One region of the Thermoclostridium stercorarium subsp. stercorarium DSM 8532 genome, then DNA from elsewhere that is predicted to be linked to it. Evidence: riboswitches for the same ligand, from Rfam matches in the RefSeq annotation. Region 1 holds a riboswitch; the other holds the start of a gene.
The links. A riboswitch is a leader RNA that binds a small molecule or an ion and turns the genes downstream of it on or off. The one in region 1 is predicted to bind glycine.
Positions count from the first base shown of each region.

Region 2: it holds a riboswitch for glycine, as region 1 does, so the genes downstream of both, CST_RS08915 (alanine/glycine:cation symporter family protein) here and serA (phosphoglycerate dehydrogenase) in region 1, are expected to answer to the same signal.

Region 1 covers NC_020134.1:1,252,484-1,268,694, reverse strand. The annotation lists gene coaW (type II pantothenate kinase) at 1-813, shown strand, start outside; gene CST_RS05450 (elongator complex protein 3) at 861-1,877, opposite strand; gene rnc (ribonuclease III) at 1,874-2,593, opposite strand; gene fabF (beta-ketoacyl-ACP synthase II) at 2,671-3,906, opposite strand; gene CST_RS05435 (acyl carrier protein) at 4,021-4,251, opposite strand; gene fabG (3-oxoacyl-[acyl-carrier-protein] reductase) at 4,315-5,052, opposite strand; gene fabD (ACP S-malonyltransferase) at 5,102-6,034, opposite strand; gene CST_RS05420 (beta-ketoacyl-ACP synthase III) at 6,054-7,046, opposite strand; gene plsX (phosphate acyltransferase PlsX) at 7,048-8,046, opposite strand; gene fapR (transcription factor FapR) at 8,053-8,697, opposite strand; gene pgsA (CDP-diacylglycerol--glycerol-3-phosphate 3-phosphatidyltransferase) at 8,814-9,383, opposite strand; gene rimO (30S ribosomal protein S12 methylthiotransferase RimO) at 9,408-10,748, opposite strand; gene serA (phosphoglycerate dehydrogenase) at 10,870-12,474, opposite strand; glycine riboswitch at 12,578-12,652, opposite strand; glycine riboswitch at 12,655-12,730, opposite strand; gene CST_RS05390 (YlzJ-like family protein) at 12,943-13,209, opposite strand; gene CST_RS05385 (ClpP family protease) at 13,206-13,964, opposite strand; gene CST_RS05380 (IMP dehydrogenase) at 14,164-15,657, opposite strand; gene ftsY (signal recognition particle-docking protein FtsY) at 15,798-16,211, opposite strand, start outside.
Region 2 covers NC_020134.1:2,090,782-2,105,734, forward strand. The annotation lists gene CST_RS08915 (alanine/glycine:cation symporter family protein) at 270-1,634, opposite strand; glycine riboswitch at 1,779-1,884, opposite strand; gene CST_RS08920 (S66 family peptidase) at 2,273-3,103, opposite strand; gene CST_RS08925 (HAD family hydrolase) at 3,175-3,840, opposite strand; gene CST_RS08930 (ATP-binding protein) at 3,943-5,136, opposite strand; gene CST_RS08935 (radical SAM protein) at 5,452-6,366, opposite strand; gene CST_RS08940 (MBL fold metallo-hydrolase) at 6,451-7,152, opposite strand; gene CST_RS08945 (hypothetical protein) at 7,351-7,677, opposite strand; gene CST_RS08950 (hypothetical protein) at 7,771-7,950, opposite strand; gene CST_RS13925 (CPBP family glutamic-type intramembrane protease) at 8,052-8,264, opposite strand; gene CST_RS13930 (CPBP family glutamic-type intramembrane protease) at 8,261-8,350, opposite strand; partial or broken gene CST_RS13745 (hypothetical protein) at 8,424-8,618, opposite strand; partial or broken gene CST_RS08960 (AAA family ATPase) at 8,621-8,842, opposite strand; gene CST_RS08965 (glutamine synthetase III family protein) at 9,414-11,519, opposite strand; gene gatB (Asp-tRNA(Asn)/Glu-tRNA(Gln) amidotransferase subunit GatB) at 12,178-13,593, opposite strand; gene gatA (Asp-tRNA(Asn)/Glu-tRNA(Gln) amidotransferase subunit GatA) at 13,590-14,953, opposite strand, start outside.

The DNA of each region.
Region 1 (16,211 bases):
AGTACGACAAAAATAACGGGTTTCAAGGATAACAAAATTATCAGCCCGATGATGGTGCGCGCAACCGACCCTGTTTCTTCCATGTACGGGGCGTTTGGCAAATTTATCGCTGTAAACCGCCTTCAGCTGTCGGACATTTCCTTCGTTATGATTACAGGTGTCGGAGCTTCATATATAAATGAGCGTATTTATCAAATCCCTACGGGAAAAGTGGAAGAGTTTTACGCTATAGGAATGGGCGGTCTTTTCCTGTCCGGCCTTTCAAAGGCTGTGATTGTAAGCATGGGAACGGGTACTGCCTTTGTAAGGGCGGAAAAAAGCGGCAACGTGCAACACCTTGGCGGCACCGGCGTAGGCGGCGGCACGCTGCTGGGGCTGTCAAACAGAATGCTCAATATCCGGCATTTTGACGATTTGATTGAAATGGCCAAAAGCGGAAATCTTGAAAATGTCGACTTGCTCATTAAGGATATTACTATTGAAAAAATTGAAGGATTACCCCCTGAAACAACGGCATCCAATTTCGGAAAAATAAGCGATCTTGCCACAAAAAACGATATTGCCCTTGGCATTATCAATGTGGTATTCCAGACGATTGGAGTAATGTCCATTTTTGCGGCGCGAACAGATCAGACCCAAGATATTGTTTTAACGGGAAACCTTACAAATGTCCCGCAATCCCGTGAAATTATCAACGGACTTTCTAAGCTCCATCCCGAAAGATTCCACATACCCGAACATGCCGAATACGCCACCGCGCTGGGAGCGGCAATAGCTTATTCGTCAGGCGGAAAATACACCGAAATAAAATAATTGTCCGCTGAAATCCCTTAACTAAAAGAATAACAGTAAACAGGTAACTAATCCCGGAATTCCAGCTCAAAGGAATTCCGGGAATTTTGATCCCCTATCACCTTTACAACCGAAAACCGGTAATTTTCTTTCAGAAAATCAACATTCCTTCTGTTTTGGCCCGTAACCAGTGATACGTCAGAAGGGGCCACGTGGATTATAAGCTTCCTTTTATTATGCATGGACGTTTTTTCAATTGTTTCGGTAATGCGGTCCAGCCATATTTTTGAATAAACAAGGGCGCCAAATGCGGGATGCACCGGACCTGCAACTATCTCATTTTCCCTTATAAGCTCTTCGGCATGAAGCCCTACCCTTATGACTTTTATACCGGCATTCTCATACATGGGCACAAGTATACTGCACCACCGAACAGCCTCGTCCAGCGACAACGGGATGTATTTTCCGCCGATATATTCCTGTTCCAAAGCGGTGTCTCTTATCACCAATGTTGGATAAATTCTTGCCATATCGGGCTTGAGCTCAATAAGCCTTTTTGCCGTGTTTATGCTCTTTTCAAGGGTATCCCCCGGAAGCCCGAGCATTGTCTGAACTCCAAGGCAAAAGCCATAATCCTTAACCAGCCTGCATGCGGACAATGCAACCTCAGGAGAATAATTTCTGTTGCTTTTTTGCAGTACTTCTTCATCCAGGCTCTGTATTCCCAGTTCAATAACTTTGACCGGGTATTCCCTTAAAAACGCCAATATTTCTTCATTAATATAGTCAGGCCGCGTTGAAAGCCTAATCCCTTCTGCTCGGCCTTCCTTTACATATTGGCGGGCAATGCCGAGGTATAGTTCCTGCCGGTGCCTTGGAAGCCCGGTAAAGCTTCCGCCGAAAAAGGCTATTTCACACCGGTCCCCTTCCTGTGTCGTTTTCAGATGCTCGTCTATTGTTTTTCTGACTTCCCCTTCAGAAGGTGCGCGGACATGGCCGCTTATTTTTCTTTGATTGCAGAACGCACAATCATTCGGGCATCCCTCATGGGGTATGAAAATGGGAATGTTTATGTGCCTGCTCATAACTCAACTGCCTCTGCCTTAATTCTGTTCAGTGCGTCGCCTGCGGCCTTCTGCTCGGCCTCCTTCTTTGTCTTTCCCGTTCCCTGACCCATCTGTTCACCGTTAACCAGGACCGCAACGGTGAATACTTTGTCATGATCGGGACCGGTTTCGGAAATGACGATATATTTAATATTGGAATTGCTGCTTTTCTGAACCTCTTCCTGCAGCTTTGTCTTATAATCACTGAACAGGGTGCCGTTGATTGCTTTTTCGTAATTTTCCTTGAGAAAACGGCTTACAAAATCACTTGCTGGTTCAAGGCCGCCATCAAGGTAAATACTGCCTATTATCGCTTCCATGGCGTCGGCAAGGATTGACGGTCTCTTACGTCCGCCCATAATCTCTTCGCCTTTTCCGAGCAGCAAAACCTCACCGACATTTAACTTTTTTGCGCATTCCGATAAAGATGCTTCTGATACGACTGAAGCCCTGAGTTTTGACATTTCGCCTTCAGGCATGTCGGAAACTTCTTTAAACAGCCTGTCGGTGATCAGGAAGTTTAATACGGAATCGCCGAGAAATTCAAGCCGTTCATTGCTGCTGAGCCCTTCGCGGCGGTGTTCATAGGCATAGGAACTGTGGATTATTGCCTGAAGTGCTTTACTTTTGTCCTTATAAACATACCCAATATTTTTCTCCAGCAGGTTAACACGCTCCAAATCGGAATTCTTCAAAATAACAACCTCCTTAAAAATCCTGAAAGCCCGCCACATTTTGTAAAACAATTCCCTGTGCCGAAAGCTGCAAGGATTCATTCGTATTTTTTCATTATAATTACCGCATTATGACCTCCGAATCCCAAAGCATTTGACAAAGCATAACGGATGTCCTGTTTTCTCCCTTTGTTTGGCACATAATCCAAATCGCATTCCTCATCGGGATTATCCAAATGTATCGTCGGCGGAATAAAGCCTTCCTTCAGAGCCATTGCGGTAATAATCGCCTCAATGCCGCCGGCAGCCCCAAGCAAATGCCCTGTCATGGATTTTGTCGAACTCACCGCCAGTTTATAGGCATGCTCGCCAAAAACCTTTTTAATAACCTTGGTTTCAGCGGGGTCATTCAACGGGGTTGAAGTTCCGTGGGCATTTATATAGTCAATATCTTCAGGCTTTATGCCCGCATCGGCCAAAGCAAACTGCATTGCCTTAATTCCGCCCGCGCCTTCAGGATGCGGTGCGGTGATATGATAAGCGTCACATGTACATCCGTAGCCAACAATTTCGGCTATAATATCGGCCCCTCTTCTTAATGCATGCTCAAGTTCTTCAAGGACAAGTATCCCGGCCCCTTCACCCATCACAAAACCGTTACGGTCTTTGTCAAAGGGCCTGCACGCCGTTTCAGGATTGGGATCGGTTGCCATTGCCTTAGCAGCCGCAAAACCGGCAAAGGACAGTTGTGTCAGCGCAGCCTCAGAACCTCCGGTAATCATTACGTCGGCAAGTCCGTTCCTTATGGCATGAAATGCATCGCCTATAGCGTTGTTCGCCGTAGCACATGCCGTTATCACACATTCGTTAAAACCGCAAACACCAAATTTAATAGCCACCTGTCCCGACGCCATATTCGCAATCATCATCGGAACAAAAAACGGGCTTACTCGTGAAGGTCCTTTTTCCATCAGGACTTCCTTCTGCTCTTCAAGAGTCTGTATTCCGCCTATTCCCGAGCCGATTATGACACCGACACGGAAAGGATCCTCCTGTGAAAAGTCGAGCCTTGCTTCTTCCACTGCCATAATTGCCGCAGCCATTGCATACTGAGTAAAAAGATCCATTCTTTTTGCTTCTTTTTTATCCATATACAAAGTGGGATCAAAATCAGTTATCTCAGACGCAACCTTGGTTTCCAACGTACTGCAGTCAAACTTCGTCACCCGGGTTATTCCGTTCTTTCCCTCTTTTATCGCATTCCAGAATGTTTTGGTGTCTTTCCCGAGAGCATGAATTACGCCTGTTCCTGTTATTACTACCCGCCTTGCCATTTTAACATCCTCCCTGCATATCTTTTTTAAACCGGAACCGGTATTTATCACAAACAATCAGTTGTATTATAAAAAAAGCCCCACCATTGTGGGACTTTTTTTATTCAACTGTAATCAGGAAGTATGTGCTTTAATATACTCTACAGCATCTCCAACTGTTACAATCTTCTCCGCATCCTTGTCTGGTATTTCCAGGTCAAATTCTTCCTCCAAAGCCATAATCAACTCAACAATATCCAAAGAGTCAGCTCCCAAGTCGTCGATGAAGGAGGCTTCCATTGTTACCTCACTTTCGTCCACACCAAGCTGATCTACTATAATTTCTTTTACTTTCTCAAATATCACGTTTTTCACCCCCTTCCAGACAGGAATCATACACCTATAGTATTTCTATCAACATTGATAATATTACATAACCATTCCACCGTCAATATTAATTACCTGCCCGGTAATATATCTGGCCATATCCGATGCCAGGAAAACCACCGCATCCGCCACTTCGGAAGGAGTCCCGGCCCTCCGGAGCGGAATTGCGGCGAGGAATTTTTCCCTGATTTCATTGGATAAACCGCTTGTCATATCAGTTTCGATAAACCCCGGGGCTACGGCATTGCAGGTGATGCCCCATGACCCCATCTCTTTTGCAACTGCCTTTGTGAAGCCTATCAATCCGGCTTTTGATGCTGCGTAATTTGTTTGTCCTGCATTTCCCGTTATTCCCACCACAGAGGAAATGTTAATTATTTTCCCCTGCCTCTTCCTCATCATGATTTTTGTTGCCGCTTTCGTGCACAAATACGCACTCTTTAGGTTCACGTCAATAACCGTATCCCAGTCTTCGTCATTCATTCTGACAAGCAGTTTGTCCCTCGTTATACCCGCGTTATTCACCAACACGTCAATTGTGCCGAAAGTTTCTACCGCAAAGTCGATAAGAGCCTTTGCATTCCCCGGATCGCTTATGTCGCCTTCAAAGGCCTTAACGCTATAACCCTTCTCAACCAATTCCCTTTCGGTATCAAAAACACTTTTTGAAGTGCCGTTAATAACAACATTTGCGCCAAGGGCAGCAAACTTTTCGGCTATCGCTTTTCCGATTCCCCTGCTTGAACCGGTGACCACCACTGTTTTCCCCGTAAAATCCATTTTCCGCTCCCCTTTATACATCAGAATAAATTTGAGTGTTCTTAAACACTCATCTCAGTTCACGCAATGTATTTTCAAGGGAGGACATGTCTTCCACATTCAGTGTCCTCACGTTTTTATCAATCTTTTTTACAAATCCGCTGAGCACTTTCCCGGGGCCTATTTCAACAAACGTATCAACGCCGTTGCCAACCATAGTTCTTACACAATCCTCCCACAAAACAGGGTTTGATACCTGCTTGTAAAGAGATTCCCTTACATATTCCGCAGAAGGCACAACTTCACCGTTTACGTTTGCAACAACCGGAACCTTCATTTCATGTATCTGAACTTTTTCCAGCTCTGCCTTGAGTTTTTCGGCTGCCGGTGCCATAAGACTGCAATGGAACGGCGCACTTACGGCCAATGGCACTGCCCTTTTCGCCCCGAGCTCAACGGCGATTGCCGCCGCTTTTTCAACAGCCTTCGCCTCACCAGATATTACAATCTGCCCCGGGCAGTTAAAATTGGCCGGTTCAACAACCCCTTCATCTTTAGCCATCGCACACGCATCCAGTACCTGTTCCCTTGAAAGGCCGATTATTGCAACCATGGAACCAACGCCCACCGGGACGGCTTCCTGCATGAATCTGCCACGTAGTTTCAGCAGCCTGACCGCATCACGAAACAAGAAGGTCCCCGAATACACATGGGCAGCATATTCACCAAGACTTAATCCTGCTGTAAAATCGGCCTGAATACCCTCTATCAGCAAAGGCTGAAGACACGCAATACTTACAGTTACAATCGCCGGCTGGGTATTTTCGGTTATTTTCAAAGTTTCCTCATCGCCGTCAAAAACCATCTTTCCAATGTCAAACCCAAGAGCTTCCGACGCTTCGTGGAAAATTTCAGCAGCTTCTGGGAAATGATCGCATATTTCTTTTGCCATTCCTACATACTGGGATCCCTGACCCGGAAAAATAAATGCAATTTTACCCATTTTCCACCCTCCGTTAAAACTATTTTCCCCATGTCAGCAGTATTGATCCACAGGTAAGTCCTCCTCCGAAAGCAACCAGTACCACTGTGTCGCCTTCCTTAAGTCTTCCGCTTTTACTTTCCATGTCCAGTGCGACGGGAATCGACGCGGACGATATATTGCCCGTTTCATGAAGGATCACCGACAGTTTTCCCTCATCAATCTCCAGCCTCTTCGCCGCGCTGCTTATAATCCTGAGGTTTGCCTGATGGGGCACAATCAGATCCACTTCGTCTATTGTAATATTTGCTTTATCAATAACTGCCCTGACCGATTCGGCCATTGCTTTTACAGCAAAGGTAAACACTTCGCCACCGTCCTGCCAGATAACCCTTTCCTTTCCCGCCCTTCTTTTTTGCCGTTCTTCTTCGGGTATATAGCAGCATGGAATTGTCAGGTTGTGGCCAAGGTTGCCGAAAGCCGCAAGGTAGCTTTTCCTGATTCCGAACCTCTTATCCACTCTTCCCATAACAACAGCGCCCGCCGCATCACCGAACAGGACACAGGTACTTCTGTCTTCCCAGTCTACAATGCGGCTGAGCCCTTCGTTCGCAACGATTAATACATGTCTGTAATAACCCGTTTGTATAAACTGCTGGGCGACAGTCATTGCATAAACAAACCCTGTGCAGGCGGCGTTTACGTCAATTGCCGCAGCCCTTTCGGCATTTATTTCTCTTTGGATCAGACATGCCATTGAAGGCGAAAGGTAATCAGGAACTTCTGTTGAAACAATGATCAAATCAATATCCATAGGTGTTAGACCTGCATCCTGAATAGCAAGCCGAGCGGCTTCAGCACCCATGACATACGACGGAGTATTCTCATCCAGCAGGTGCCTTTTTTTCATGCCTGTACGCCTTACTATCCATTCATCCGACGTATCTACCATTTTTTCAAGATCGCTGTTGGTGAGAATTCTGCCAGGCAAATATTTGCCTGTACCGAGGATGCCGATGCCAAAATCAACCATATTAAACCTCCATATTTCCTATTCTTTCCCTGATTTTTTCGATAAACCCGCTGCTGGAAATGGCGTATGCGTTTATTATGGTATTCTGTATTGCTCTGGCAGTGCTGTTACCATGGCATTTGAAAATCAAACCGTTGGCGCCAAGTATCGGTGTACCGCCCGTAATTTCAGGATCCACGCTGTCTTTTAGCTTTTTCAGGTGAGTCTTTACAAGGAGGGCGGAAATTTTGGAAAAAAGGCTTCTGTTAAAAATTCTTTTCATATGATGGAAAAAGTATTTTCCCGTACCTTCCATCATTTTCAGCATGGCATTACCGGTAAAGCCGTCGCAGACAGCCACGTCTACCTTTCCTTCGGCAATATCCCTTCCTTCAATATTGCCGATGAAGTTCAGATCACATTTCCGAAGTAATGACAGTGCTTCCCTCAACGTATTATTTCCCTTTTCATCTTCTGTTCCTATATTCACAAGGCCAATCCTTGGGTTTTCTCTTTTGTAAACATGCTCCATGTAAGCCGAGCCCATGACGGCGAACTGAACATAGTTTACAGGCCTGCACTGCGTGTTCATCCCCGCATCCACTATCATTGTACCTCCGCACATTGAAGGCACAACCGGCGCCAGTGCCGGCCTTAAAACACCTTTTATAGTACCCGCCACAAGCAGAGTTCCTACCAGCAATGCGCCAGTGCTGCCGGCGGAAATAAATATCTCCCCTTCATTATTCCTTATTTTCCCAAGGCCTATAACCATTGACGAATTTTTTTTGTGTCGTATCGCCTCGGTGGGTTTGTCGTCATTGTATATTACTTCGGGCGCATGGGTTATTAAAATACGGTTACCGTTGTATCCGTACTTGTTTAAATACTTTTCTATTTCCTCTTCTATTCCGATAAGCTCTATATCAAACCCTTCCTTTGACTTCAGAGCTTCAATACATCCCTTCACTATTTCCTCGGGTGCATTGTCACCACCCATTGCATCCACCATAATCCTCATTCAAATTCAGTCCTTCCCCGGAGGGTTTTCGGTTTTCAAAGCTTCGACGTTATTAACATTAACGTTTCCGTCGGTTTTGCCGTCATCAATCGATACCAGTATGAATTTTCCCCTGAACACTTCCTGTTGCCTGTGGTAAATGAAAACCCACACAATATAGCTTTTGTTTCTGGCCCGTTTAACCGTTGCCTTTGCCACAAGTTTAGAACCGGCATAAACAGGAATTTTGTATTTTATATTTGCAACTCCCACCAGGGCCACTTCGGCATCTATAACGGCAATTGCAAGAGACTCGGCCAAAGAGTATATATAATGGCCTCGCACTATTTTTGACTGTGAAAATACCATTTCATCGGTTGTTTCCAAAATGGAAATACCGCTTTCGCCAAGCTTTATTTCCACTATTTCCCCTATTATTTCATCAGCCTGTAAAGCCCTTACTTTCTGGTGATTTAACGAAGCAACCTCCCTAATTCTTTGCCGAAGCTCGGGTATGCCCAGCTCCAGCCTGTCCAGACGGACCGTGGGCACACTTACATCGAGATATTCGGCTATATCCTCATCTGTCATGAACGGATCCTCTTTTATTATCTCTAAAAGCTTTTTCTGTCTTTCCTTTTTAGCCTTCGAGCTTTTGTTCAAATGCAACACCCTGCTTCCCCGAGCCATTAAATTTATGACCAACTAATATGTTCTGCTGTTATGAGTATATAATATTTCATTCAGGAATGCAATAGTTTAATTATAAAAAATGTAGATTTAAATGACTAATTTTTAATTCTGTCCCAATTGCTCTTAAGATAATCATATCCCGAGTAAATGGTCAGAATAACCGCAACCCACAAAAGGATTTGACCCACGGGTATACGCGTAAAAAGGGAAAACGGGAAATCACGCAGGAGAATAAAAAACACAGCAAGCATCTGAATAAAAGTTTTCGCTTTTCCCTTGTTGCTTGCGGCAATTACAACACCGTCTCCCGCGGCAATAATCCGGATACCGGTAACGGTAAACTCCCGGGCAATTATAATAACCGCCGGCCACGCGGAAATATCCCCGAGTTGTATAAGGGCCATCAATGCTGATGTTACCAGCAGCTTGTCCGCAATAGGATCCAGAAATTTGCCAAAGGTGGTAATTGAATTCTGTTTGCGCGCTATAACACCGTCAAGATAATCGGTAAAAGACGCCAAAACAAATACGACAGCGGCTATGAGCCTTCCTGTTTCAGGCCGTATCGGCAAAAGGGTTCTGCCGTTATACACCGGCAGAAGCAGAATTAAAAAAAACGGTATCAAAAAAACTCTGAACAGCGTAATCTTATTTGGCAAATTCATTATAAAAACATCCCCCTCGCGAAACTAATCATAAACCACTTCTCCGACAAGATCCATGCCGTTGGTGGCCAGTATCCTTACATTCACAAATGAGCCGATATCTACCGGCTTTTCCGAGGTAAAGTATATCACCGGATCAATCTCGGGGGCCTCACCGTAAGAACGGCCGAAATAAAAAATACCGTCATCCGCCACGCCTTCCGCCAGTACCTCATAAACCCGTCCCACTCGTTTTTCAATAAGGGGTTTAACCAACTCCTGCTGCAGGAGAATTATCTCTTCCCTCCGTTTCCGCTTTACCGATTCTTTTACATGGTTCTTCATTTTCGCCGCAGGAGTGCCCTCCTCACGGGAATATGCAAACACCCCCAGCCTGTCAAAGGAATATTTCTTAATAAAGTCCTTAAGTATATTGAAATCCTCCTCGGTCTCACCGGGAAAACCGGTTATAAGCGTGGTTCTGAGCACAATGTCAGGTATCTCGGTACGCAGTTTAACAATAAGCTCGGCAAGTTCCTTTTTTCCGGTTCTCCTGCCCATAGCTCTGAGGATTTTATCCGACGCGTGCTGAATTGGAATGTCCAGATACTTCAAAAGTTTCGGGTTACTTTTGAATTCATTTACCAATTCTTCGGTCACTCTTTCGGGATAACAGTATAACAGTCTTATCCACTTTAAATCCGCAATTTCCGATAATCTTCCGATAAGTTCCACAAGCCTGCATTCCCCATACCTGTCTTCTCCGTATCTGGTCACATCCTGGGCTATAAGAATAAGTTCCCTTGCGCCGGCTTCAACAAGCCTTTCAGCTTCAGATACAATGCTTTCAACCGTCCTGCTCCTGAACGGACCGCGTAAATACGGAATAATGCAGTATGTACAGTGATTGCTGCATCCTTCCGCTATTTTCAGGTATTGCGACCGGCCTGACTGGGAAAGCATCCTGATATTGTCAAGATAGTCCACATCCTTCGGATCATTGACAAAAAGCTTTCTTCGGCCTTCGCCCTTCACATGTTCACTGATAACCTGCCGTATTTCCTGAATATTACCCGTTCCGACAACGGCATCAACTTCGGGAATTTCTTTGATGATTTCATCTTTATATCTCTGTGCCATGCAGCCTGTAACTATAAGGGCTTTCAGATTTCCTGTCTTTTTGTACAGGGAAGCATTCAGAATTGCGTCAATGGCTTCCTCCTTTGCATCATTGATAAAGGCGCATGTGTTTACTATAATCGCATCTGCGGTGCTGAGGTCGGTGGTAATCAAATATTCGTCCTTGTTCAGCATTCCAAGCATTATTTCACTGTCCACGAGATTTTTCGGACAGCCGAGAGATATACATCCTACCTTAATCTGCATATAAACCTCCAAAAACATTGTTTCTATACCAGAGTATTTTAAGCATATCAAAATAATATACCATTTTCCAGCATAATAAAAGGCCGGTTGAATAACCGACCTTTTTAACCCGTATAAACCGTTAAAAATTAAGTCTTGAGGCCTTTAACACTCCTTCAATTTGTAAAAGTTTTTGCAGTATTTCATCGGACACTTCGGTATCGACACTCACAAAGGACACTGCCTTTTCTCCCTTTCTGTTCCGGCTCCATTGCATTGCTGCTATGTTTATGTTGTTTTCCCCAAGCAGCGTGCCGACCTTTCCGATAATCCCGGGAACGTCTATATTCTGAAGAGCCAGTACATGGGGGGTGGGCTCAAAGTCAAGCTTGTATCCAAAGAAATCAACAATTCTTATAACATCCTTCGCAAACACCGTACCCGACACCGAAAGATCCCTGTTCGGAGTGGTAAATTTCACCGTTATCAGGTTTGTATACTTATCAAGATGCGAGCTCTTGCTTTCAACCAGTTTAACCCCCAGTTCCCTGAGTTTTAATTCGGCGTTGATATATGTCACATCGGGATCGCCGGCACTGTTGAGGAAGCCCTTAACCGCCGCGAGAGTTATGGCTTTGGTTGCAATGTTGGCTATGTCGCCGCTGTATATTACTTCAATTTTCGTAACCCTGTCCTTCTCGGCCTGGTAGTAAATGCTTCCAAGTTTCTCCGCCAGGTCGATATACGGTCTCAGCTGATTTATATCCCCTGATACCGGAGGCATATTAACCGCGGGTACCAGTTCACCGTTCAAAACCCCTTCAACCAGTTTTGCGACACCGATACTTACATTATAGTTCGCCTCTTTTGTAGACGCCCCGAGATGCGGGGTGTAAACAACATTTTCAAGGTCAAGCAGCGGATTCCAGAAGTCCTGCTCTTCCGGGCTCTTTGTATAATTTGGCTCCTTTTCCAGAACATCCAGTGCAGCCGCTGCGACATGACCTTCGACTATGGCGTTGTAAAGGGCTTTTTCGTCGATCATGCCGCCTCTGGCGACATTCACTATACGTACTCCCTTTTTGCACATTTTAAGTTCTTTTTCACCGATTAATCCCACATTCTGCGGACTTTTCGGTATATGTAACGTTATCACGTCGGAAACCTTTAAAAGTTCTTCAAGGTTTTCACATCTTGTAATACCCAGCTGTTCAAATTTTTCGTCGGCAACGTATGGGTCATACCCCACAACCTTCATGCCAATTCCAAGAAGTTTCCTTGCAACGATTGTACCGATTTTGCCCACACCGATTATTCCCGCGGTCTTTCCCTCAAGTTCCTCGCCGACAAACTTGTTTCGCCTGAAATCCCTGTTTTTCGCGGCATGATGCGCCTGAGGGATATTTCTGAAAATGGCAAATATCATTGCCACCGTCAGCTCGGCCGCTGCCATAATATTTCCTTCGGGCGTGTTAACTACGGCTATACCCCTCTTTGTGCATTCCTCCACGTCAATGTTGTCAACGCCGTTTCCGGCTCTGCCCACGACTTTCAGATTCTTTCCGCGTTCAATAACATCCTTTGTTACTTTTGTAGCGCTTCGTACTATAAGGGCGTCATAATTTTCTATTACCTGAAGCAACTCCTCCTGAGAAATTCCAAATGGTGTATCCACCTCAAATCCTTTGCTTTTCAAATATTCAATCCCGTCCGGTGCCATTTTGTCGGTTACTATTATTCTCGCCATGGAATACCCCTCCTAAAAAAATAAGTCAAACCAAATTGTTTGACCTCTGAAAAAGTGCAGTATATTCATTCAGGAATTCAGCCATATGCCAAACCCCCTGAATCCTCTGTCCTTTTGCCTGAGAGATACACCCATAACGGGCTTGCCCCTTCGGCGCCATACCTGGTCTCTCCAGAGGTCCGTCCGACTGAAGTCTTTTAACCTGAGAGATTTACTCCTTCGGTGTGCCCTGCGGCAGCTCTCCTTCAGTCATCATCCGGCTGTATTCAGTTTGCTTTACTAATTATTGTTATTTATATATTACTATTAAAATTCCAAAAGTCAATAGTTTCTGTTAATATTTTATCAATCTATTTAAAGTTTTTCTCGCCCTGCCGTGAAAAAGGTCTTTTCAGATTGAGCGATGCACCGGCAAACTATGTAATTGTGCCCGGCATACAAAAAATCCCAGAATACCGGGTCCTGCATCTACGTCAGTCTCAGTCCGTCGGTTATTATCTCCCATTTTACCTCCGGCCCTTCCTTTTCGGACGTTATGGCGATAATTCTGTTTCCCGGCGTGAATTCAGGGTTCAGATACACTTTCGGGTTTGTTGAAATCAACCTTTCAACGGTATACGTATTATTATCGTTTCTCAGGAGGATAACCTTCTCACCGTTTATTACCACTTCCATCCGTTCCTGTTTGTTTTCGGAATAATACAACTGTTCAAAAGGTACTATTGAGTATATCATTTGCGGTTATCCCCTTTCTTTTTCTTCTCTATTAGCTCGTCAAGCTTTTTCAGCGCCGATGAAAGACCTCCCACTTCGTCTATGATACCGTGCTCAACTGCTTCGTGCCCGAACAAAATGGTTCCGACGTCATTTGCCAGTTCTCCCGTTTTTAGCATTAATTTTCTGAATGCATCCTTTGAAATTTTTGAATTCTTCGCAACAAACTCCACAACCCGTTCCTGCATTCTTTCAAAATATTCAAAGGTCTGGGGAACTCCTATTATCATACCGCTAAGCCGAAGGGGATGTATTGTCATCGTCGCGGACGGCGCAATGAAAGAATAATTGGTCGACACCGCCATCGGCACTCCAATACTGTGTCCCCCGCCCAGAACCAGTGAAACCGTCGGTTTTGACATCGATGCAATCATTTCAGCGATGGCAAGCCCTGCCTCCACGTCTCCGCCTACGGTATTCAGGATAAGCAAGAGACCGTCAATCTTTTCATCATCCTCAATCGCCACCAGTTGAGGCAAAACATGCTCATATTTTGTGGTTTTGTTCTGAGGGGGTAAAACCACATGGCCTTCTATCTGGCCTATAATGGTAAGGCAGTGTATATTCCTTCCTTTTTCCTTAACCTCGACGGTTCCCATTTCCTTTATATTTTGCATTTTTTCATTCGAAGACTGCTGTTCATTTCCGCCGGTTTCCTTACTTTCGTTTTTTTCTTCGCTGGCGGCCTGCTTTGCAAACAATATTCCCGAATCCAAAAAAATAACCTCCCCAAAACTTATCTTAGATAAGTTTTGGTCAAACGGCCATAAAATATTCCTTCATTAAACATGAAAATTTTACCGTTGCCTTTTAACTTAAAAAACAAAAAGGTACCGTTTTGTCTGCTTTCATGCCGAAAACATACCGCACGGTACCATTTAGTATCCCTGATAAAAGGACAAGATTTTTTACCTGTTAATAGTCACTTTCCTTGAGTATCACGTCATGGGCGCCGCCTTCAATAATGCTTGTGGAAGAAACCACCACAAGGCGCGCCTTCTGATAAAGTTCCTTGATATTTCTGGCGCCGCAGCTCGACATCGTGGCACGTATTTTCGTAAGGGTCACTTCCAGGTTGTCCTTTAGTTTACCGGCATAGGGCACATAACTGTCCACGCCTTCTTCAAACTTCAGATTGCTGTTTCCTCCCAAATCGTACCTTTGCCAGTTTCTTGCCCTGTTCGAACCTTCGCCCCAGTATTCCTTAACATAATTGTTACCGCGTTTCACCTTTTTCGTCGGGCTTTCGTCGAACCTCGCAAAATAACGGCCCATCATAACGAAGTCCGCACCCATGGCCAAAGCCAGCACGATATGATAGTCGTGTACAATACCGCCGTCGGAACAGATGGGAATATAAATTCCTGTTTTTTCAAAATATTCGTCACGGGCCTTTGCCACTTCAATTACCGCACTCGCCTGCCCACGGCCTATTCCTTTCTGTTCCCTGGTGATGCATATTGAGCCTCCTCCAATTCCCACCTTGACGAAATCGGCTCCCGATTCCACAAGGAACATAAAGCCTTCTTTGTCAACCACATTTCCTCCGCCGATTTTTATTTCGGGGAAATTTTCCTTTACATACCTTATTGTGTCCCTTTGGAACTCGGTAAATCCGTCGGAGGAATCAACGCAAAGCACGTCCACTTCAGCCTTTACCAGTTCAGGAACCCTTTCCTTGTAATCCCACGTGTTAATGCCCGCTCCAACCATGAGCCTCTTCTTTGAATCCATCAGCTGTTCGGGATTGGCTTTGTGATCATCATAGTCTTTCCTGAAAACAAGATAGTGAAGCCTTTGCTCATCATCGACTATCGGCAGGCAGTTTAATTTATTCTCCCAGATAATGTCGTTGGCTTCACTCAACGTTATTCCAAGCCTGCCAACAACAAGATCCTTAAAAGGCGTCATGAAATCGGCTACCTTTTTGTCCAGAGGATCCCGGGACAAACGGTAATCCCTGCTGGTAATAATTCCTAACAGCTTTCCGTTGGCCGTACCGTCATCGGTAACGGCTATTGTGGAATGTCCTGTCTTTTCCTTAATTGCCAGCACGTCCCTTAAGGTTTGGTTTGGCGATACATTGGAATCGCTTACAACAAAACCCGACTTATGTTTTTTAACTTTTCTGACCATCTCCGCCTGGCTTTCAATGGGCTGTGAACAGTATATAAATGAAAGACCTCCGCATCTGGCCAGAGCAATCGCAAGCGTATCATTTGAAACCGACTGCATTATTGCACTGACAATCGGTATATTTAACTTCATCGGGGGATTTTCATCCTTTGAAAACTTCACCAGCGGTGTGGTCAAATCAATCTTGTCCGGTGTGCAGTCTCTGGTGGTCAGGTTCGGCAAAAGCAAAAACTCACTAAACGTTCTGGAGACTTCCGGATATATAATGGCCATTCTACCCCTCCTATAGTTATTTTACTCTCAGATAAAACCGGTTGTAACGAAACCCGCGGTCAACTATCCGATTAAATTTTATCCATTTTATAAAACTTTCCTTCAGTTGTCAATCGGTTGTGAAATTAAAATATAAACGGCTATGAAAACAAAGCTTCGGCAAAACTTGCGGCGTCAAAAGGCTGCAGATCATCTATTTTTTCCCCGACACCTATGAATTTTACCGGAATGTCAAGCTCAGACTTAATTGATACTATAATTCCTCCTTTTGCCGTACCGTCAAGCTTTGTAAGAATCAGTCCCGTAACACCGGTGGCTTCGGCAAAGGTTCTCGCCTGCGAGACGGCGTTCTGACCTGTCGTAGCATCAAGGACCAGAAGTGTTTCAATATCCGCATCGGGGAGTTCCCGGCTGATAATCCTGAAAACCTTCTTGAGCTCTTCCATCAGGTTCTTTTTGGTATGCAGACGCCCCGCGGTGTCACAGATCACCACATCATATCCCCGTGCCTTTGCCGCCTGAATTGCGTCAAAAATAACCGCTGACGGATCAGA
Region 2 (14,953 bases), 840 kb from region 1:
AGACTTTGTATTTAAACCTTGTAATCTAACAGAGAAGAAAATTTCTTTAAATTGGGTATACCTGTTTTCAGCAAATCATTTCTGAGAGCTTCCTGTTCCTTTTGAATTATTTCTTCACAGGGATGTCGTTTGGTATATCTTTTAAAATATTTATGTAGTCTAAAAATATTCTGATAACACATTCCATACATAAAATAAAACCGGGATTAGCTTTTAGCCGATCCCGGTTCGTATTTTTACTCCATATTTTTATCATAATGTCCAACCATTTATTTGCCTGATTTCAGCCTGTCCACTACGGCATTTGTCAGCGCAAACAGCGCCAGCACGTTGGGAATGACCATTAACTGGTTGAACATGTCGGAGAGTTCCCACACCATGTCGCTGGTGGTCAGCGTGCCAACGAAGATGAACCCAAGCGCAGTTATTGTATAAACATTGCGGCTTTTTTCTCCGAACAGGTAAATCATGTTTATCTTTCCGAACAGGTTCCAGCTGAGTATGGTAGAAAATGCAAAAAAGAACAGGCATACCGCCACAAAGACAGAACCGACGGCTTCGCCGAAGACAGTGCCAAATGCAACCTGGGCAAGGTTTGACTTTCCAATGGTGTCAGGGATTACACCGTCTGCAAGGATTCCGTCTTTTGTATACATGGTGGAAATAATCACCAAAGCGTTCATAGTAAGTACTACAAAAGTGTCGATAAATACACCGGCCATTGCAACCACACCCTGATCATGCGGAATCTTTACATTTGCAAGAGCATGGGCATGCGGAGTTGAACCCATACCGGCTTCATTAGAAAACAACCCCCGTTTTGCGCCCTGGCTGACGGCTGTCTTCAGGGCATATCCCAGACTGCCGCCGATAATGGCATTGGGCCTGAAAGCGTATTTAAAAATCATGCCAAAGGTCGCAGGTAGATATTGAATCCGCAACAGTAATACTATACCACTGCCCAGGATAAAAAGCACCGCCATGAACGGGACAACCTTTTCTACAACAGAGGCCAGTCGCTGTACTCCTCCCAGAAAAATGATCCCACAAATAACAACCAGCCCAATTCCCATAATCCATGCCGGAATACCGAAGGCATTCTCGCATGTGGAGCTGATGGAATTGGACTGAACCATGCATCCGAAAAATCCCAGCGCAAGCGTGATTGCAATTGCAAAAAACTTCGACAGGAATTTCCCGAAATCACCCTTGAAAGCTTTTGTGATATAGTAGACCGGACCGCCGTGAATGCTGCCGTCAGGCGCCTTCACGCGGGTCTCCTGCGCAAGAACAGCTTCGGCATAAATCGTTGCCATGCCGAAAAAGGCAATAACCCACATCCAGAATATCGCACCGGGGCCACCGGTCAGAATCGCGCCGCTGGCACCAATGATATTGCCGGTACCAACCTGGGCAGCAACGGCTGTTGCCAGCGCTTGGAACGAAGACATGCCTGCCTTTTGCTTTTCACCATTGAGATTCAGTGAACCAAAAGTCCGGCGCATGCTTTCACGAAAACAACGCACCTGCACAAACCGAGTCTTAACGGTATACCAGACGCCTACTGTTACAAGCAGGATCACCAAAACGTAGTCAGAAAGGTAGTTGTTGATTGTCTGCACAATTGATAACATGCATAATACCCCCATAAAATTCTCTTCCCTGGAGTTTCACCAACAAAAAAGAACCGCCTGACGGCGGTTCCGGCATATTCAGCTGGGCATTCTTCGGTGTTTCGCGTAAGATATGCGCTCAAGTCCTGTCGATTACGACAGCTTATACCCGGCTCTGTCCGTCTGCCTGAGAGATTCAGCAGAAGGGATTACAGCCCGCCTGCTTTGCACCGTCGGCACCCAATGAATGGGATTCTCCAGAGCTCCCTCCACAGCCAGTCTCCAAGGATTGGCCTCAGATTCAAGCTGCTTCTTCGGGCTATATTTAATTTGTTATATAGAATACCATATAACGGACGCTGCCGCAACAACAATATCATGATTTTCAAAAAAATCACATTTTGCTCAAATATATGGCAAGTTTTTTTCAGAAACATAGTTAATTCGCCTGAATCCGTGTTTGACATTCTGCAACAAATTAAGAAATGACATATGTTCATACTTTTATGGAGCAGTTTAAAAACCTGCTCCATTCTACGCCAAGCATTTTGCGGGAAATGAATTGTTCGTTTAATCACGTATGTTCATTTCACGAACCAAATAAAAACTTCACTTAGGGAATTTGGTAAATACATCTTGGCAGTCTCGGGCGTATTAACTTAATTTGACACTACTAATCTTTCCCCGATTATGATCGCCTTTGAATCACTTCCATGACCAATTTCCCTGGTTTTGGCAACAGGAATCCTTTCGCCTGCGAACTCTTTCACAAGTGTAACAATGTCAGGTTGACATTTGTTTTCTTCCATTTTAGTGAAGGTTCCGAGTAAAATGCCTTTTACCTGCTCAAAAGCCCCTATTTGCTTTAACTGTGCCAGATAAGTTGTCATCTGAGGCACTTCTCCTCCGTATGACTCCAACAATAAAAGTTTGCCTTTGAGATCGGGGAAATACTTTGTTCCGGACAATTTCAAAAAGCATCTGATGTTTCCGCCAACAACAACTCCTTCCATGGATTTTCCCTGAACCAGGACAAAAGCCGGATTAAATAGTTCTTTCCTGTTTTCAAACCTGTACCGCTGTTTCTCTGCACAACCGCCGCAAACCAGATGTCTCACCTGATATAGAACACTGCATTTGCCTGTCTGGGAATATATCGCATTAATTATGGTCGTAAGATCGCTATACCCCCAAAAAATGGCTTTGCTGTTCTTAATTGCTGCGTAGTCCAGATCATCCAGTATCTGATTCGCCACATCCCCACCTGAAATATCGTAAATTTCTTCAATATCAGGGTTATTGAACATTCTCATCAGTTCAGCGGCACGTTCTTTTCCGGAGCCTGAAAAAACTCCGTCCTTTTCATATATACAATTGCTTAGAATAACTTTATTCCCAATCGATTCCAAATAGTTAACCAATTCCTCGTTTTGTTTTTTTAATTCCATCTTTTGCCCGTTGGAGCAGGCTACGATCCCTACCGTTTTCATATATGCACCTCTGTAGCCGGTTCATTGTTACCAAACTGCAGTTAATAATCATAAGCCCGTCATAAATTATGTCAAGAACCGCCACTACGGCATAACAAGGAATGAAGATTTTCAACGTTTTCAACAATGTAGTCCGCGCCTGCTTTTTCAAGCTCGGCTCTGTCGCCGTAGCCGTACAGGACACCAATCACATCAATGTTATTTTCCTTTGCACCGACAACGTCGTGTTCCCTGTCACCAACCATTACTACATTTGTCAAACCGGTCAGGCCGTTTTTCTGCAATGCAAACCTTATAACATCGCCTTTTCTGTCCCTCGAACCGTCCAGTTCGCTTCCTGAAACATCATCAAAATATCTTAGCAAATCAAAATGTTCCAGAATTTTCACGGCAAAAACAGTGGGCTTGGAAGTTGCGACAAACAGCTTCCTGCCGTTTTTTTTCAAACTTTTCAAAAGTTCTTCTATGCCGGGATAGACCCTGTTTTCAAACATACCCGTTTCACTGAAGTATTCCCTGTATTTTTCAACAGCCCTGTTGCACTCTTCTTCGCTGAATCCGTAATAGTCCCTGAACGATACTCTAAGCGGCGGGCCGATAAATTTACACAAACTGTCGAGATCCTTAACCTCTATGCCGAAACTTTTCAGTGCGTATGCCACCGATTTTGTAATCCCGACTTTAGGATCGGTCAATGTGCCGTCCAAATCAAACAGTATATTGGTGTACTTCTTCATAAAAAAAGCCTCCGGGTTATACATCTGTTCAATCGTTTTTATGCCGTTATGATTTAGTTATTTCATAAACGGGAGAGTCATTGCACTTTAATTTATAATCTGTCATTTAAGGTCGATTGCAGACATGTTTTTTAATATGCCCGTTTTTCTGCATGCTTTTATAATGCAGTTCATATCAATTTCACTTTTCCTTTCGGACATCATCACTACAGCCGCCTCATTTAAAACCGTTTCGATAGCCGAACAGCTTAACCCGTTAAATTTTTTTGCAAGTTCTTCTGTCTGTATATCGGCTGAAAGGCGATTTTTCCTTGTATACATCCTGATCAGTTTAATTCTTGTCTCCTGATCCGGATTGGGAACGGTATATTTCAAGTCAAACCTGCCCGGACGTATAAGTGCCGGATCCAGAGAAGCATAAGAGTTTGTTGCCGCTATCACCAAAACCCCGTCTTCATTTTCAAAACCGTCCATCTCATTCAGCATGGCCGTAATAATGCGATTATTTTCCTTATCCACACCCGAACCCGCAAAATTCCTCCGTTCACCGATACCGTCAAATTCATCAATAAACACTATACAGGGCTTATTCCTGCGCGCTTTGCGGAACAATTGCTTTACCTTCCTTGGCCCGACTGACATAAACATGCTTTGAAAGTCAGCACCCTTGGTGGCTATAAAATTAACGCCGGCTTCTTCCGCCAAAGCCTTAGCAAACAACGTTTTTCCGTTCCCTGGCGGGCCTTCCAGCACAATACCCCTGGTCGGCCGAATACCTTTTTTCCTGTACTCGTCCGAATGTTTAAGTATATCAACCGCATACATCATTTCCCTTTTCAAATCATCCATGCCGGCAATATCATCAAATGTTACCCCGGTATGCTTTACCACCCTGAAGGAGGTAAAGTATTCTCCGAAAATCTTATAAATCACGGTAACAATTATGGCTATAAAGGCCGCATCAAAAAAAATGTCAAAAACTACGGCAAATCCGCCTTCACCTTTGGTATTATCCTTAACATCAATTCCGGACAACAGAAGTCTCTCTTTAAAACCGTCGGTTTCCGGGTTGTCCGTATAATACTTTCTGCTATCTCCTTCTTTCTGAAATTCGACTCTGTCTGTGTAAATTGCAACACTTTTTATCTTTCCATCTGAAAGGAGTTTGTTAAATTCTTTATATTTCACATATGTTCCATTTTCCTGGTTTAAAAGCGCTGCTGCCGCAGCGACGGCAATTACGGCTACACAGGATAACACAATAATCAATCTTCCCTTAAATCGGTTTTTTTTCATAAATCACTTCTTCCCCTGTATTTAAATTATCGTAAGTTCGGCAATGGTATTTTCGCCTACTAAAGACGATAGCTGCATTTTCCTCCCATAACATTTTCTACGAATAAAATCAGATTTTCAATATATTTTCTTCTTAACTGCGTTCCACAAGTCCGGTTGCATTTGCCTCTTTTTTCAAAGTATTTGGGATATTGCCTTTAAAAAACAGTTATATACGGAATTGCTTATAACAATAAGCAACTATCCGGTAATTCCTGAAATCAATCCGCTTCCTTGGAAATGCCGAGGTATTATTTTATCCTTTCAATCCTGCGGCTACACTCCTTCGCCGTTAAACTCGGGGATAAAGCTTTCCAGAGCTGTCTCCCCTTCCTGTATAAATCCGTTTTCCACCCCTATTTCTATTGCAAAATTCACAAGTTCCTCATATTCCTCCTCGGTTATCTTTCTGTTAAGCTCCGGGTATACCCTATTCTTTGTTATCGGGGTGTACTGATTCATAATGCTGATGAATATCCTGTTTCCGTAGGTTTCATATAAGTATTTTATTATTCTCTTGGAGTCCTCAAGGTATCCCGGCAACGTCAGGTGCCTTACTATCACACCTTTTTGCATTATTCCCCGCTCATCAAATCTCGTTTCTTTCACCTGTCTGACCATTTCCTCAATTGCCGCTGCAGCAACCGCGAAATAATTCCTGCAATTGGAGTACTTTATCGCGGGTTCGTCCGACATATATTTCAAATCGGGCAAATAAATATCAATATATCCTTCAAGCATCTTTAAGGTTTCTACTTTCTCATACCCGCTACAATTATATACAACAGGAATAATGAGCCCTTTTTGGCGTGAAATATCCAAAGCCTCTATGATATGCGGAACATAGTGGCTTGGGGTAACCAGGTTGATATTATTGGCTCCCTTTTCCTGAAGTTCCAGGAAAATTTCCGCAAGCCTTTCTACTGTAATGGTTTTCCCTGCCAGTCCCTTTGATATGGCCCTATTCTGACAATATACACATCCTAACGCGCAACCGGAAAAAAATACCGTACCGGATCCTTCTTTTCCTGATATGCACGGTTCTTCCCACATATGAAGCGCCGCCCTTGCAACAACCAATTCATCGGTGGTCCTGCAATACCCTATTTTGCCACTGGTTCTGTCCACATGACATTCTCTGGGGCAAAGCACACAATCTTTTAAAATATCTTGGAAAATCAGCGAATCCATCTATAATCCTCTTTTCATATACTCATTGGTATAATTACAAATCTGCTGACTTCTACAAGAATAATCTGAAACTTTTTGACTACTTTATTTCTTGTCTTCAGGAATATCGCACAGAAAGCCTGCATATGGAAATTTATAGAGCATTACCGGTGTGCCGAACAGATTGACGACCTTACCTTTCGCCGTTCCGCTGATAATCTGCTCCGCCCCCTCAATCAGGCTTGAAATCAATGCCGGATAAACCGGGAATGAACCATGAGACGGATATATTGTGTCAAATTCATCAGTATACATGGACAACTTCCTCAGGCTCTCAACATACAGAGACATATTTCTGTGTTCCTTAAACATGAAAATGTTTCCATCCTGAACAGTATCCCCCGAAACAAGAACCCTGTTGTTTATATCCAATACAGCTATGCTGCCGGGTGTATGGCCGGGAATGAAAATAATTTTCAGCGGCCGGTTTCCAAGATCTATGACGTCATTATCTTTTACAGGCAGAATACCGCCCACCCCGCCGTGTGCCCGATAATTATCCTCTTCGTCAGGATGCATATAAAAACAGTCAAAGCTGCCGTTCCCTGAAATATGATCGGGATCAGCATGTGTATTCAGAAGCATTACCGGCAATTTTGTGATATTTTCCGCAATTTGTTTTGCATCCGGTGTATTCATGCCGCTGTCAATAAGCAGTGCCTTTTCTGTTCCGGCCAGCAGGAAAAAACGTACTCCGTTGTCTTCGATCCGCCAGGTGGTATCATTTATTTGAATAATGTTAGCCATAAATCCCCCTCCTAATCAACTCGACAAAACTATACTCATAAGGCAGCTCTGTCAATTTATGTTTCACCATGTTAATAAATGAATATTAACGACATATTATGGCATATGGATTATGTGAAATACGTCAAAACCGGTTAAACGTTCCTGCCGATGAAAAGGAACTTTCCCATGTAATACAGGAAAGCCCCTTCTCAAAGCTTAGCGTTCTGTAACACTTTTATCCTGCCTTCTTTTATAAACGACTATTTCCGGATCCGAGCCATTGCATCCATATTCGCAGACAAGCAAATAATTCTCATCTGCAGCCACACCGTAACACCGTTCTTTTCCTTCGATTTCAACCTGATTTCCCAAATACATCTTATCATCTTCCAGCAGTTTTACCTTTTGTCCATTAGAAAGCGTATATTCCAAATTGATATACGAACCTTTCAATAAATTCAAATCAGTCAAATTTAACCCTTCAATTCCCAGCGAATTAAATTCATCAATAATCGCAGTTTTTATTTTTAAGAGTTCTTCCATATTAATACCTTCCTTTAATTTATAATTTTTCTCACCGGAACAGCCGCACGCACCTCAGTTTCCGAACTTGCACCCAATCCCGGATACGGCGCATCATCGGATTTTTCCGGCATGATATTTACTGTAACCAACTGCCTTTGCTATATCATCCAGCACGATGCTTTCATCCATATGTGCAATGATATAATCTATTCTGCTTACAGCTTTGACTTTGTCCGATAATTCTATTTTAAGCCTCCTGTATTCAGTATAGCAGAAATGACGGAAAAACACCCGACTAAAATTGCTTAAATATAATACATCAGTATGTGTGAGGTCAATTCATAATATAAAGAAACCCGGTATCCCATTTGCCTAATGGGAAACACCTGTATTTATACAATAAACCAAACTAAACCAAAAAAATTCATAACACCATGCACCAAGATTGTTGACCAGCAGTTTCCGGTTTTTAATCTGATAAAGCCAAGGATGACTCCATATACAGCACCAGCAAAAACCTTTGTAATTACAGCAAAACAGTCGCCGGATATCATATTGGGAACCATATACCCGACGTGCCATACGGCAAACAGAATAATATTCAATGCATAAATTTTGATTTCATTGTCAATCTAAATTCATTCCAGATATAACCTCTAAACAACAGTTCCTCATAAACAGGTGTGACAATACTGCTTTATCCCCTAAATTGCATAAAAGCATTTTATCTGTACCGCCGGTAACAAATCATGCAACTGTTTTCATCATAAAAGGTTCAGCTCTGGATTTTTTGACTGCCTATATACAAACCCAAGCTTTTCATACAGCGGTTTCCTGTCAATGCCCAGGTCAAAGCTCCTCTCCGCTACACCCACGAATTTATGGAAATCACAGTTTCCGGCCCGTTCTCCAATGCCCTGCAGAGTACAGTCCACATAATATGCCCCCGCCTTGGCCGCTTCCGCCATATGGATTCCAGCTCAATATCCTCGCCCTCATCCCGAAGGGTATCCAAAACGGTTTTCTGGGCCAATCCGCCAAGAAGCAGCCGGGTAGAGTCTGCCTTTGGATCACATCCAACCACCATAACCTTCTTGCCCATTTCACCAAGGCCTGCGGTAAGGTTTTGGGTAATAATAGACTTACCAATACCACCTTTGCCATAAATTGCCACCTGTCTCATAAACTAATCCTCCTTTTACCGTAATATCAACATTGAATTTTTGAGCTCAGAATGAATGCATTGCTTCGCTTCGGGGATGAACTTAAGGAGCAGCCTTTTTGCCTAAGCGAGATATTCCGCGAAAAACCGTATAACTGAAAAGGCGCCTTCAAGCTGTGCTTGAAAGGCGCCTTTGCCGGATCATCCTCTGAAATCTCCAATATTGGATGAATTTGGGTTCTGTTTACATTATACCGGGTGACAAGTATGATTACTATGCATGCACTTGTATAAGATTTACAATAGAAATAACAAATTTTTATACAGAATCAACAAATATCCCGGCTGTATGAACAGCCAGACAGACTTTGTTAATTTCAAAGCTGTTCTTGCGCAGATCTTTATGCGCCGGACAGGTTTTTCCGTCAATACCGAAAAATCCTTAAACGGAGCATTCCATAAGGATGTTGAGCATGTGCAAAAACTGGCAGATAGCCACGTCCGGTTACCTGCCAGTTTTACATACGATATTTTTTTTCAATTAACCCGATTCTTCGCCAACACATAAAATTGGGCTTCAAACAAGTGCTTATCAGATGACTCCAAAAAGGAGATCGCCGTATGTGGGTATTGGCCACAGGCTTGCATCCACGATGGTTTCAAGCCTGTCTGCAACAGCACGCAGTTCATTCATCTGCGGAATAATTACATCCTTGTATGCGCGGGCATGACTCAGCGAATCCCCTTCACTTGCATCAGCCTCTTTAATCTTCTGATCCAGCTTGTCGATGGCGGCTTTCAGGCCGGATGTAAGCGTTACGAGCTCATCCAGCTCTTCCTTGACACAGGAGTAATCCGCATCTGCAGCCCTGAGGGATGCTACGGTGTCCGCAACCTTTCTGACATAGGAAAGTGTCGCCGGGAGGATCTGCCTGCTTGCCATTTCAATCATGGTCAGGGCTTCTATGCGGATTGTCTTGATGTAGTTTTCAAGGCATATCTCATAGCGGGAATATATTTCGGCGCGGTTCAAAACGCCATGCTTTTCAAGTACCCTAATGTTCTTTTCGGCTATAAGTGCCGGAATGGCATCAACAGTGGTCCTCAGATTGGGCAGTCCCCTTCTCTCGGCTTCAGCAACCCACTCCTCGGAATAGTTATTGCCATTGAAAATAATACGCTTATGCTTACTTATGATCTCCTTAACCACAGCATTCACTTCGGCCCTGAAATCCCCGGCATTTTCAAGGCGATCGGCAATCTGGCTGAGGGCTTCGGCTACAATGGTATTTATTATGAAGTTCGGCGTAGCTATGGACTGTGACGAACCCACCGACCTGAACTCGAACTTATTGCCTGTAAACGCAAAGGGAGAAGTTCTGTTTCTGTCGGTGTTATCCTTGGGAAGAACGGGAAGTGTTGAAACACCGATTTCCAGGGTTCTGCTGGTTCCGTTGTTTTTGACGACACCTGTCTCTATCTGCTCTATTACACTGGTCAGCTCATCACCGAGGAAGATGGACATGATTGCCGGAGGTGCCTCGTTTGCCCCAAGCCTGTGGTCATTTCCAGCTGTGGCAACCGAGAAGCGCAACAGATCCGCATATTCATCGACAGCCTTGATGACAGCTACGAGGAATATAAGGAACTGTGCGTTGTCCAGCGGTGTGGTACCGGGATCAAGGAGGTTCCTTCCATCATCGGTTGAAATGGACCAATTGTTGTGTTTGCCTGATCCATTGACGCCTGCAAACGGCTTCTCATGCAGAAGACACGCAAGTCCGTGCCTGTCGGCCACTTTTTTCATGATTTCCATGGTCAGCTGATTATGATCGGTTGCTATATTGGTGGTGGCAAACATAGGTGCCAGCTCATGCTGTGCAGGAGCAACCTCGTTATGCTTTGTTTTAGCAGAAACCCCGAGCTTCCAGAGCTCTTCATCCAAATCATGCATGAATCTGGATACTTTTTCTTTCAGTATTCCGAAATAGTGATCCTCAAGCTCCTGTCCCTTTGGTGGCTTGGCACCAAACAGGGTTCTTCCGGTGTAAATCAAATCCTTGCGTTTCATGAAAAGCTCCTTGTCCACAAGGAAGTATTCCTGCTCGGGTCCCAAAGTCGTTACAACCCGCTTGGTGGTGGTATCGCCGAAGAGTCTAAGGATACGGATCGCCTGCTTGGAAAGCGCCTCCATAGAACGCAGTAGCGGAGTTTTCAGGTCAAGTGCTTCCCCGTTATAAGAGCAGAAGGCTGTAGGAATATAAAGCGTTTTATCCTTCACAAAGGCAGGCGATGTACAATCCCATGCAGTGTAGCCCCTGGCCTCGAATGTCGCACGAAGACCGCCGGAAGGGAAAGATGAAGCATCAGGCTCACCCTTTATTAATTCCTTGCCCGAGAATTCCATAATGGCTTTGCCGTCCCCTGTCGGTGTCAGGAAGGAGTCATGCTTTTCGGCTGTAACACCTGTCAGTGGCTGGAACCAGTGGGTAAAATGGGTTGCCCCTATTTCAACCGCCCAATCTTTCATAACACAGGCTACGACCTCAGCTACTTCCGGATCAAGCGGAAGGCCTTCTTTGATTGTTTTCTTCAGCTTCTTATAAATAGGTTTTGGCAGGCGCTCCTGCATTACCGTGTCACTAAACACAGCTGAGCCGAATATACCCGAACAAACCCCATCAATACATCTTTCCATGACCCATTCTCCTTTCAGAATATTTTTTGATCTATCCCGTAAAATTTTTAATAACTGCTGGCCAATCGCTGGCTATAACCGGATAAAAATACAAAAAAGGCGCTTCACATCGTCGGTGAAACGCCTTTGTTTCCGATAAAACACTCTTTAATTGTTTCATGCATGATTACCGTAATCCTTATACGGATTCCATAAAGTAAACATCAGCCTTCTGATTATGTTACCAAAACAACTTTTGCTGCATTAATACCAGTTAACAGTAATTGCAGGAAGCTGCAATTCAAATTTCATATTTTACTGTACCGCATAAAACAACGCTAAATTACTCACCCCTGCTTATGCATATCTGATATATTTCTGTCATGCAGTAAAACTTCTATCTGTCATTAAATCCTGCTTCCGGATTAATCGAATAATTTAAGTTTATTTTAGCAGATTAATCAACATTTTGCAAGATATAGAACTAAAAATTTCATTTATAGCTGATATAACCAAATTCAATAACATCATTGTTTCATATTTCCCGTCCCGTGGATTCTGTTATTTTTTATCCAATAAACGCATTTATCCCGTTGTTTTCCGCTATAATCCCTAAAGTTGGCTCTGCTTATCATGCTCACACTCCTTCATTGACGCTGCGTCTGCCATATCCTGCATTTTATTGACCGATCAGTTTACGCAACATGACTTCAGCCTTGCGAATATCCGCCTTCCCGCCGGTTTTCTTCATAATGTAGCCGAACATCGCGTTAATTGCTTTGTCCTTACCGCTTCTGACATCGGCTGCCGCCTTTGGATTGGCATCCATGGCTTCCCTGCACAACTTTTCAAGTTCCTCATCGGAGATACCCACAAGATCTTCAGGTTTAATAAACTCCTCCACCGGTTTGCCGGTCTCCAGCATCTTCTGCAGGGTCGCCTGGGCGACACCGATATTAATTTTCCTCTCATCGGCAAGTTTAACCAGCGCAGCATACTGTGCCGGTGAAATGAGGACGTCGAATAATTCCTTTTCCTCCTCGGTGCCCATTGTGGCAAAAATAGTGCCTACAATCAGGTTGGCCGCATTTTTCACACTTGCACCTTCTGCCAGTGCTCCTTCGAAAAACTCAGCTACCTTTCTGTACCTGGAAATCTGTTTTGCTGTAGCCTCAGGAAGCCCCAGAACATTCACATAACGCTTGAGCTTTTCAAAAGGCAGTTCGGGCAGAGACTTCCTTATTTCTTCGATTTTCTCCTCATCAATGCTGAATCTCAAAATATCAGGATCAGGGAAGTAACGGTAATCTTCGGAGTTTTCCTTATCACGCATAGGGGTAACGGTATTGGTTGCTTCATCGTAGCGCATGGTCTGCTGTACAACTGTTCCGCCCGCATCGAGAATATCAGCCTGCCTCTCGGCTTCGGCCATGACGGCCTTTTGAATGAAACTCAGTGAGTTGATATTCTTGATTTCAGTCCTCACGCCCAAACTTGAATCACCGGGCTTTCGCAGCGAAAGATTAACATCGCAGCGCATTGATCCTTCCTGCATCTTGCAGTCCGATATTCCGATATAGCGCATAATAAGCTGCAGCTTTTCGGCATATTCCTTTGCCTCTTCAGCGGAAGAAATATCCGGCTCGGAAACAATCTCAATCAGCGGAACACCGCTGCGGTTATAGTCAATAAAGGTATACCCTTTCTCGTGGATTAGCTTTCCGGCATCCTCCTCGATATGAATCCGGGCAATACCGATACGCTTGCCGCTGTCCAGCTCAATATAACCCTTTTCACATAGCGGTTCATCATATTGTGAAATCTGGTAGGCTTTTGGCAAATCAGGATATACATAATTTTTTCGGTCCATATGGGACTTGGTATTGATTTTACAATTCAGTGCCAGGCCGGCTTTTATGGCATATTCCACCACTTTTTGGTTGAGTACGGGAAGGGCTCCGGGCTGACCGGTACAAACAGGGCAGCAATGGGTGTTGGGCTCGCCCCCGAATTCAGTGGTGCAGCCGCAGAAAATCTTGGTTCTGGTCGCCAGTTCAATATGGGTTTCAATCCCGCAGACAATCTCATAATTCATATCCTGACACCTCCTTCATAAGCACCAATGATCTGTCCTGCATTTTGCTCATAAAAATGGGCCACTTGAAGAACCGTTACCTCACCAAACCGCCTGCCGATAATCTGCATACCGATGGGAAGCCCATTGGCGTCCTCACCGCATGGAACCGAAATGGCCGGAACACCTGCAATATTTACAGGCACGGTGCATATATCCGCCAGGTACATTTCTACGGGGCTTTTTCTTTTGCAATTCAGCGGAAATGCGGTACTGGGCGCCGTAGGAGCAACCAGTACGTCACATTTTTCAAAAACGGCATCAAATTCCCGGTTTATCTCTTCACGAATCAGGCAGGCTTTCTTGTAATAGGCGTCGTAATAACCGCTGGACAGTACATAAGTTCCCAGCATAATACGGCGTTTAACCTCGTCACCAAAACCTTCGCTCCTGGTTTTGACGATCATGTCATCAATACTGGAATATGAGGCTGTGCGATAGCCATATCGGATACCGTCATATCTCCCGAGGTTTGAGGATGCTTCAGCACAGGCGATAATGTAATATACCGGAAGCGCAAGCTTCATGGCCGGAATCCTGATGTTTTCTATCACGGCACCATTCCTTTCAAACAGCTTTATGGCTTCCTCAACCTTTGATTTGATCTCCGGATTGATACCGTCAAAGAATTCCTCGGCCACACCAATGCGTATACCCTTTATATCCCGATCAAGGCATTCAGCCATGGAGGAACCATAATCATAATCCACACTGGTCTGATCGCGTCTATCAACGCCCTTAATGGCATCGAAAACAATGGCAGCGTCCTTCACGCTGTTTGTCAGGGGGCCAATCTGGTCCAGGGAGCTGCCGTAAGCAATAAGCCCATAGCGGGATACCGCGCCATAGGTGGGCTTAAGCCCCACCACGCCGCAGAAGGAAGCCGGCTGGCGTATTGAACCGCCGGTATCCGAGCCAAGGCTGTATACCGCCAGATTTGCACAGATGGCCGCGGCCGAACCGCCCGAAGAACCGCCTGTAACATAATTTGTATTCCTGGGATTAAGCGGCGCACCATAGCAACTGGTTTCCGAAGTGCTTCCCATGCCGAATTCGTCCATGTTGGTCTTGCCCAGAAGAACCGCACCCTGTTTTTTCAGCCTCTCCCAGACGGTAGCATCATAGTAAGGTTTAAAGCCCTCCAGGATTTTAGAGCAGCAAGTGGTAGGAATCCCGTCGGTGCAGATATTGTCTTTCAGGGCCATGGGAATGCCGCAGAGCAGCGGCGCATCGTCCTCCTTAAGCATCTGGTCGGCCTGCTCGGCAGCTTCCAGTGCAGTATCAAAGGTCAGATGCACATAGGCATTGAGGGTTGGATTCA